DNA from 3 places in the Noviherbaspirillum phoenicis genome. Region 3 is predicted to be linked to each of the others. Evidence: predicted binding sites of a transcription regulator. Region 3 holds the regulator's gene; each other region holds the start of a gene.
The links. Region 3 encodes HrcA, which represses chaperone genes, less so after heat shock. Its sites were predicted from a motif close to TTAGCACTCNNNNNNNNNGAGTGCTAA; they were not measured.

Region 1: a site for HrcA is predicted at 1,479-1,505, ahead of groES (co-chaperone GroES). Genes of this name have one in related genera too.
Region 2: a site for HrcA is predicted at 1,213-1,239, ahead of rpoH (RNA polymerase sigma factor RpoH). Genes of this name have one in related genera too.

What each region holds. Positions count from the first base shown of each region.
Region 1 covers NZ_JBDFLX010000001.1:73,259-75,526, forward strand. The annotation lists gene groL (chaperonin GroEL) at 1-997, opposite strand, end outside; gene groES (co-chaperone GroES) at 1,088-1,378, opposite strand; gene ABC383_RS00330 ((2Fe-2S)-binding protein) at 1,763-2,268, shown strand, end outside.
Region 2 covers NZ_JBDFLX010000001.1:2,582,546-2,584,813, reverse strand. The annotation lists gene ABC383_RS11715 (SCO family protein) at 1-172, shown strand, start outside; gene rpoH (RNA polymerase sigma factor RpoH) at 248-1,147, opposite strand; gene ABC383_RS11705 (cell division protein FtsX) at 1,519-2,268, opposite strand, start outside.
Region 3 covers NZ_JBDFLX010000001.1:4,126,429-4,128,696, forward strand. The annotation lists gene ABC383_RS18450 (HAD family hydrolase) at 24-734, shown strand; gene hrcA (heat-inducible transcriptional repressor HrcA) at 760-1,785, shown strand; gene ABC383_RS18460 (metallophosphoesterase family protein) at 1,796-2,248, shown strand.

The DNA of each region.
Region 1 (2,268 bases), 4.1 Mb from region 3:
TCACGGTGGTGTTTTCCTTGCCCACTTCGACGCGCTTGGCTTGGCCGAGGTCGTTCAGCGTGACCTTTTCCAGGGTCAGGCCGACTTCTTCAGCGATGACTTGGCCGCCGGTCAGGATGGCGATGTCTTCCAGCATGGCCTTGCGACGGTCGCCGAAGCCAGGGGCCTTGACTGCGCAGGTCTTCAGGATGCCGCGGATGTTGTTCACCACCAGGGTTGCAAGCGCTTCGCCTTCGATGTCTTCGGCGATGATCAGCAGCGGACGGCCAGCCTTGGCGACTTGCTCCAGCACCGGCAGCAGGTCACGGATGTTCGAGATTTTCTTGTCGAACAGCAGGATGAACGGGCTTTCCAGGATGACGCTTTGCTTGTCCGGATTGTTGATGAAGTACGGGGACAGGTAGCCGCGGTCGAACTGCATGCCTTCCACGATGTCCAGCTCGTCGTTCAGCGACTTGCCGTCTTCCACGGTGATCACGCCTTCCTTGCCGACTTTTTCCATCGCTTCGGCGATGCGGTCGCCAATGGAGCTGTCGCTGTTGGCGGAGATGGAGCCGACCTGGGCGATCTCGCGGGTGGTGGTGCAGGGACGTGCCAGCTGGCGCACTTCATCGACCAGGGCGGTGACAGCCTTGTCGATGCCGCGCTTCAAGTCCATCGGGTTCATGCCGGCGGCAACGTACTTCATGCCTTCGCGCACGATGGCCTGGGCCAGAACGGTTGCGGTGGTGGTGCCGTCGCCGGCGTTGTCGCTGGTGCGGGAAGCCACTTCCTTGACCATCTGGGCGCCCATGTTCATGAGCTTGTCTTTCAGTTCGATCTCTTTCGCGACCGACACGCCGTCCTTGGTCACGGTCGGGGAGCCGAAGGAGCGCTCCAGAACCACGTTGCGGCCTTTCGGGCCCAGGGTCACCTTGACCGCGTTGGCCAGGATGTTGACGCCTTCGACCATCTTGTGGCGAGCGCTGTCGCCAAATACGACTTCTTTAGCAGCCATGTTCATTACTCCTTGAGTATTCTTGGATAGGATTGCAGGGGAGGGCCTATCGCCATGGCCTGCGGCTTGCGCGGCGCATGGCGGTCCGCATTACTGCTGAACGATGGCGAGAATGTCTTCCTCGCGCATGACCAGCAGTTCTTCGCCATTCATTTTGACCGTCTGGCCGGAATACTTGCCAAACAGCACGCGGTCGCCAACCTTGACGTCCAGAGGACGCACCTGGCCGCCTTCGAGGATTTTGCCGTTGCCCACAGCCAGGACTTCACCCTGATCCGGCTTCTCAGCCGCGGTTTCAGGGAGAACGATGCCGGACGCAGTTTTGGTTTCCTGGTCGAGGCGCTTGACGATGACGCGATCGTGCAAAGGACGAAGTGCCATACAAACTCCTAAATGTTGTCAGTAATTAATATAAAAACGGTTGACTTCAGCGTTTTTCGGCTGCTTTCAACCGCGGGGATTCGACGGTCCGAGGAAATTATTAGCACTCTCCGTCGGCGAGTGCTAAGTATAGGGGCGGTTACACCCCTTTTCAAGACCGGCAATTGTCGAAAATGGAAGACTCGGGGTCGGAGAGGCCGGCGAGTCGACCGTTCAAAGACCGATTTCATCAATTCGATCGCATAACTGCCGGGATTCCTACAGTCTTTCAAGCTGTTCTCCGACCTGTACCCCAGCCCGGCAATGATTACGATGAAATGCTTTACTGCCCTGTTCTGCAGAAACCGCGGACAGCGTACCTTTTCCTTTCCGGAGCCAAGCACCATGAATAGTCCCGATGACCGCGCCAGGTCGGCGCAGAAGGCGTCCTATGCGCAATCTTGCACAATCAGCCTGACCCTCAATGGCGTCCCGCGTGAAATTCGGACGGCGCCCTGGACCACGCTGCTCGACCTGCTGCGTGAGGAATTGCAGCTTACCGGCACCAAGAAGGGTTGCGACCACGGCCAATGCGGCGCCTGCACGGTGCTGGTGGACGGAAAGCGCGTCAATGCCTGCCTGACGCTGGCGGCAATGAAGGACGGCTGCGAGATCACGACCGTGGAAGGGCTGGCGCAGGGCGAGGCGCTGCATCCGGTGCAGCAGGCATTCATTGACCAGGATGCATTCCAGTGCGGCTATTGCACCCCAGGGCAGATCTGCTCGGCGGTTGGGCTGATCGGCGAAGGCCGGGCGAAGAGCGATGACGACATCCGCGAACTGATGAGCGGCAACCTGTGCCGCTGCGGCTGTTATCCCAACATCGTCGCCGCCGTACGCCAGGCAATGCC
Region 2 (2,268 bases), 1.5 Mb from region 3:
CAAGGTGTTCTACCAGAAGGTGCCCGGGAAGTCGGCCGACAGCTACACCATGGACCATACTGCGGCCAGCTATGTGTTCGATCCGCAGGGCAGGGTCAGACTGTTCGTCCGGCACGGGCAGGGGACTGAGCCCATCGTGCATGACCTGCAGGCGCTGCTCGCGGGCAAGTAAGCCGACAAGAAAAAACGCCATGGCCTCGCGGCACATGGCGTTTTTTTATGCAGCTGTTTCCAGCCAGGCCTGACGTCAGACGTAGCTGGCCAGGCTGCCCTTCATTTTCTTCAGCGCGACCGCTTCGATCTGCCTGATGCGCTCGGCCGACACGCCGAACTCATCCGCCAGCTCATGCAGGGTTGCGCCTGAACCGTCGTCATTGGCCAGCCAGCGCGCCTCGACGATGCGGCGCGAGCGCGGATCGAGCTTTTCCAGCGCACTGGCCAGGCCCTCGGATTGCAGCCGGTCGAACGCCTGCGCTTCCAGCACCTTGCTGGGCTCCGAGTTGTCGGAAGACAGGTAGGCGATCGGCGAGAACTTGTCGTCCTCGTCGTCCGTCGGCGCTTCCAGCGCGATGTCGCGGCCGGACAGCCGGGTTTCCATCTCGATCACTTCCTCGCGCTTCACATTCAGCGTCTTGGCCAGCGCGTCGACCTGCGCCGGCGTCATCGAGTCCAGGCCTTCCTTGTGGCTGCGCAGATTGAAGAACAGCTTGCGCTGCGCCTTGGTGGTTGCCACCTTGACCAGCCGCCAGTTCTTCAGGATGTACTCATGCATTTCCGCCTTGATCCAGTGCATTGCATAAGACACCAGGCGAACGCCCTGGTCCGGATCGAAACGCTTGACTGCCTTCATCAGACCGATATTGCCTTCCTGGATCAGGTCGGCGTGCGGCAGGCCGTAACCCAGATAGCCGCGCGCGATCGATACCACCAGCCGCAGATGCGACAGCACCAGGCCCTGGGCAGCGGCGAGGTCGTTGGTGTCGCGCCAGCGACGCGCCAGGGAAACTTCCTCCTCCTGCGTCAACATGGGCAGGCGGTTTACCGCGGAAATATACGCGTCGATATTGCCCAGATTGCCAGAGAAACCGAGGGCCAGTGCATTTTGGCCTGCAGCTACTATCGCATCCGACGAGGTCGATGCTTTCATGCTTTCTCCTTGCTAACTAGACGTAAATTTGTCTTGACTAAACGAAATCTTTTGCAGGTTCTATATTAGCACTCCCGCATCCGGACTGCTAATCGGCTATCCCAACCAGCGGCATAGGAAAAACCCTATCGACGTTCCGCGAAAGATACACAACCTTGCTGAAATTTTAGAACCCAGACCAGACTAAAAGTTTGCCCGCCCGGCCGCTGTATGGGGGGACATGACGAATCGATCAACGCACTTGGTTGACCGACATAGCAAATGTTTACACTGGATGAACGGGATAGACGTTGGTAACTGATAAGAAAGAAAACTGCTGAAGAAGTTGCCCTACTATGACCCGCGCGCTCTGCAATTGTTCCCGGCAATCTTCAGCTTGCGCGCCCGAGATGACGCCGGACCGACAACATGGCGCCGCACAGGCCCAGGAATGAACTGAGCAGCAGCAAGGCCGTGGTCAGCAGCCAGCCCAGCGGCAGCAACTGGAATTCGGACGCATAGAGACGGGCAAATTCCGCAATGGCGGCATTCAGCGGACGCATGCCCAGGGCAACCACGCCCAGCGCAAGCGCGCCGGCAGCCAGCCCGAGCAGGGCGCCACTGTAATAGAAGGGCCGGCAGATGAAGCCGTCGGTGGCGCCGACCAGTCGCGACACCTCGATTTCCTCGCGTTGCGTCATGACCTGCAGCCGTATCGTATTGAACACCACCGCCACCACCACTACGCCCAGCGTGGCTGCCAGGAACAGCAGCGCCATTCTCAGCACATTGAGCAACGCCGACAGCCGCTGCACCCAGGCCGAATCCACCTGCACATATTCCACGCCCGGCAATGCCTTGATCTGTACCGCGATGTCGTCCACGCGACGGGCATCCTGCGCATTCTCGAAGCCGGCCAGCTTGAGCACATAACTGTCCGGCAGCGGATTGTTGCCCAGCGTAGTCACTGCGTCGGCAATGGCGCTGCGTTCCTTCAGCGCGCTCAGTGCATTTTCCCGGGGGATGAATTCGATGGTGCCGCCGGTCTGGCTGGCCTGCAGCACCCGCTGGATTTCGGGCGCCAGCGCCGAGGCGCGCGCACGCGGCGTGTCCATCGAGAGGAAAACGCTGATTTCCGGTTC
Region 3 (2,268 bases):
AAAACTCTGGAAACTTCAGTCTTATGCCCGCCATCAAAGCCGTACTGTTCGACCTAGACGATACCCTGTGGCCCATCGTGCCCGTCATCCTGCGCGCCGAGCGCCTGCTGTTCGACTGGATCAGGGAACACGCGCCCACTGTCGCGGCCGGCTACAGCATCGAGGAAATGCGGGCGAGGCGGGTGGCGCTGATGAAGTCCGAACCGCTCTACGCGATCAACCTGGCGGCGCTGCGCCACGCGGTGCTGACCGAGGTGTTCGTTGCCTGCGGGGAAAGCGCGGCGTCGGTGGATACGGCGATGGCCATCTTCAACGCCGCCCGCAACCAGGTCGAGCCGTATCCGGATGTGCATCCGGTGCTGGACGCCCTGCGGCGCAAGGTGGCGCTGGGCTCGGTCTCCAACGGCGTGGCCGACCTGGGCGCAATAGGCATGGATCATTATTTCGACGTGTCCATCGCCGCCCACCAGTTCGGCAGCGCCAAGCCGGACCCGGCGATCTTCCGCCATGCCTGCGAGGCGCTGCAGGTCGAGCCGGCCGAGGCGGTCTATGTCGGCGACGATCCGCTGCTCGACGTGGAAGGCGCGCAGAAGGCCGGCCTGCGCGGCGTCTGGCTGCGGCGGCAGGACTTGCCGCTGCGCACCATGCCTGACCATGTGGCGCCGGATGCCGTCTGTGCGTCGCTGCACGACCTGGAAGTCTGGCTGGAAACACGGATAAATCATGGCGCCTGATGCGCCACGACATTAGACTACGGACATGCAACTCGATCATCGCGCACAAACCCTGCTCAAAGCCCTGGTGGAACGGTATATCGCCGACGGCCAGCCGGTCGGTTCCCGCGCACTGTCCAAGATCTCCGGACTCGACCTGTCGCCCGCCACCATCCGCAACATCATGGCCGACCTGGAGGAAATGGGGCTGGTCAGCAGCCCGCACACCTCGGCCGGCCGCGTTCCCACGCCACGCGGCTACCGAATGTTCGTCGACACCCTGCTGACGGTGCAGCCGCTGGACGAGAAGGCGGTGGAATTCCGGCTGCAGCCAAAGAACCAGATCGGCTCGCCGCAGCGCATCATTTCCAGCGCCGCCCAGGTGCTGTCCTCGCTGTCGCAATTCGCCGGCGTGGTGCTGACGCCGCGCCGCGAATCGGTCTTCCAGCAGGTGGAATTCCTGCGCTTGTCGGAAAAACGCATCCTGCTGGTGATCGTCGCGCCCAATGGCGAAGTCCAGAACCGGCTGCTGCTGACCGATGTCGACTACACCCGCTCACAACTGGTGGAAGCGGCCAACTACATCAACCTGCACTATGGCGGCCTGAGTTTCGACGATGTGCGCAACCGGCTGCAGGCCGAACTGCGCCAGCTGCGCGACGACATGACGCGGCTGATGCAGGCGGCGGTCGAGGCGGGCAGCGACGCGATGACGGAAAACAATGACGAGGTCGTCATTTCCGGCGAGCGCAACCTGCTGTCGGTGAGCGATCTGTCTTCCAACATGACCTCGCTGCGCAAGCTGTTCGACATGTTCGAGCAGAAGACCAGCCTGATGCAGCTGCTGGACGTGTCGAGCAAGGCCACCGGCGTGCAGATCTTCATCGGCGGCGAGTCGCAGCTGATGCCGGTCGATGAAATGAGCGTGGTCACCGCGCCCTATGGCGTCAATGGCAAGGTGGTCGGCACGCTCGGTGTGATCGGCCCGACCCGCATGGCCTATGAGCGGGTGATTCCGATCGTCGACATCACGGCCAAGCTGCTGTCGAACGCGCTGAGCCACGGCAGCTGAGCGGGCGGCGATGCGCATCGGGCTAATCTCCGACACCCACGGTCTGCTGCGGCAGGAAGCCCTGGCCGCGCTGGCTGGCGTGGACCGCATCATCCATGCCGGCGACATCGGCAATGCGCAGATCCTGGAAGCGCTGGCGGCGATCGCGCCGGTCGATGCGGTGCGCGGCAACAACGACACGGGGCCGTGGGCAAAGGCGGTGCCGCACAGCCTGACGCTGAGCTTCGATGGCGTCGCGATTCACCTGCTGCATGATGTGAAGGAATTGAAGAATGCGCTGCCGCCGGTGCAGGTGGTCATCGCCGGTCACTCCCACAAGCCCATGGTGCGCGAGGAGGGCGGCGTGCTGCTGGTCAACCCGGGCAGCGCCGGACCGCGCCGTTTCAAGCTGCCGGTCACGGTCGGCTTTCTGTCGATCGACGCCGGCGTGGCCATGGCGTCGATCACGCAGCTGACGGTCTGACGCCGCGCCGCACCGCCACG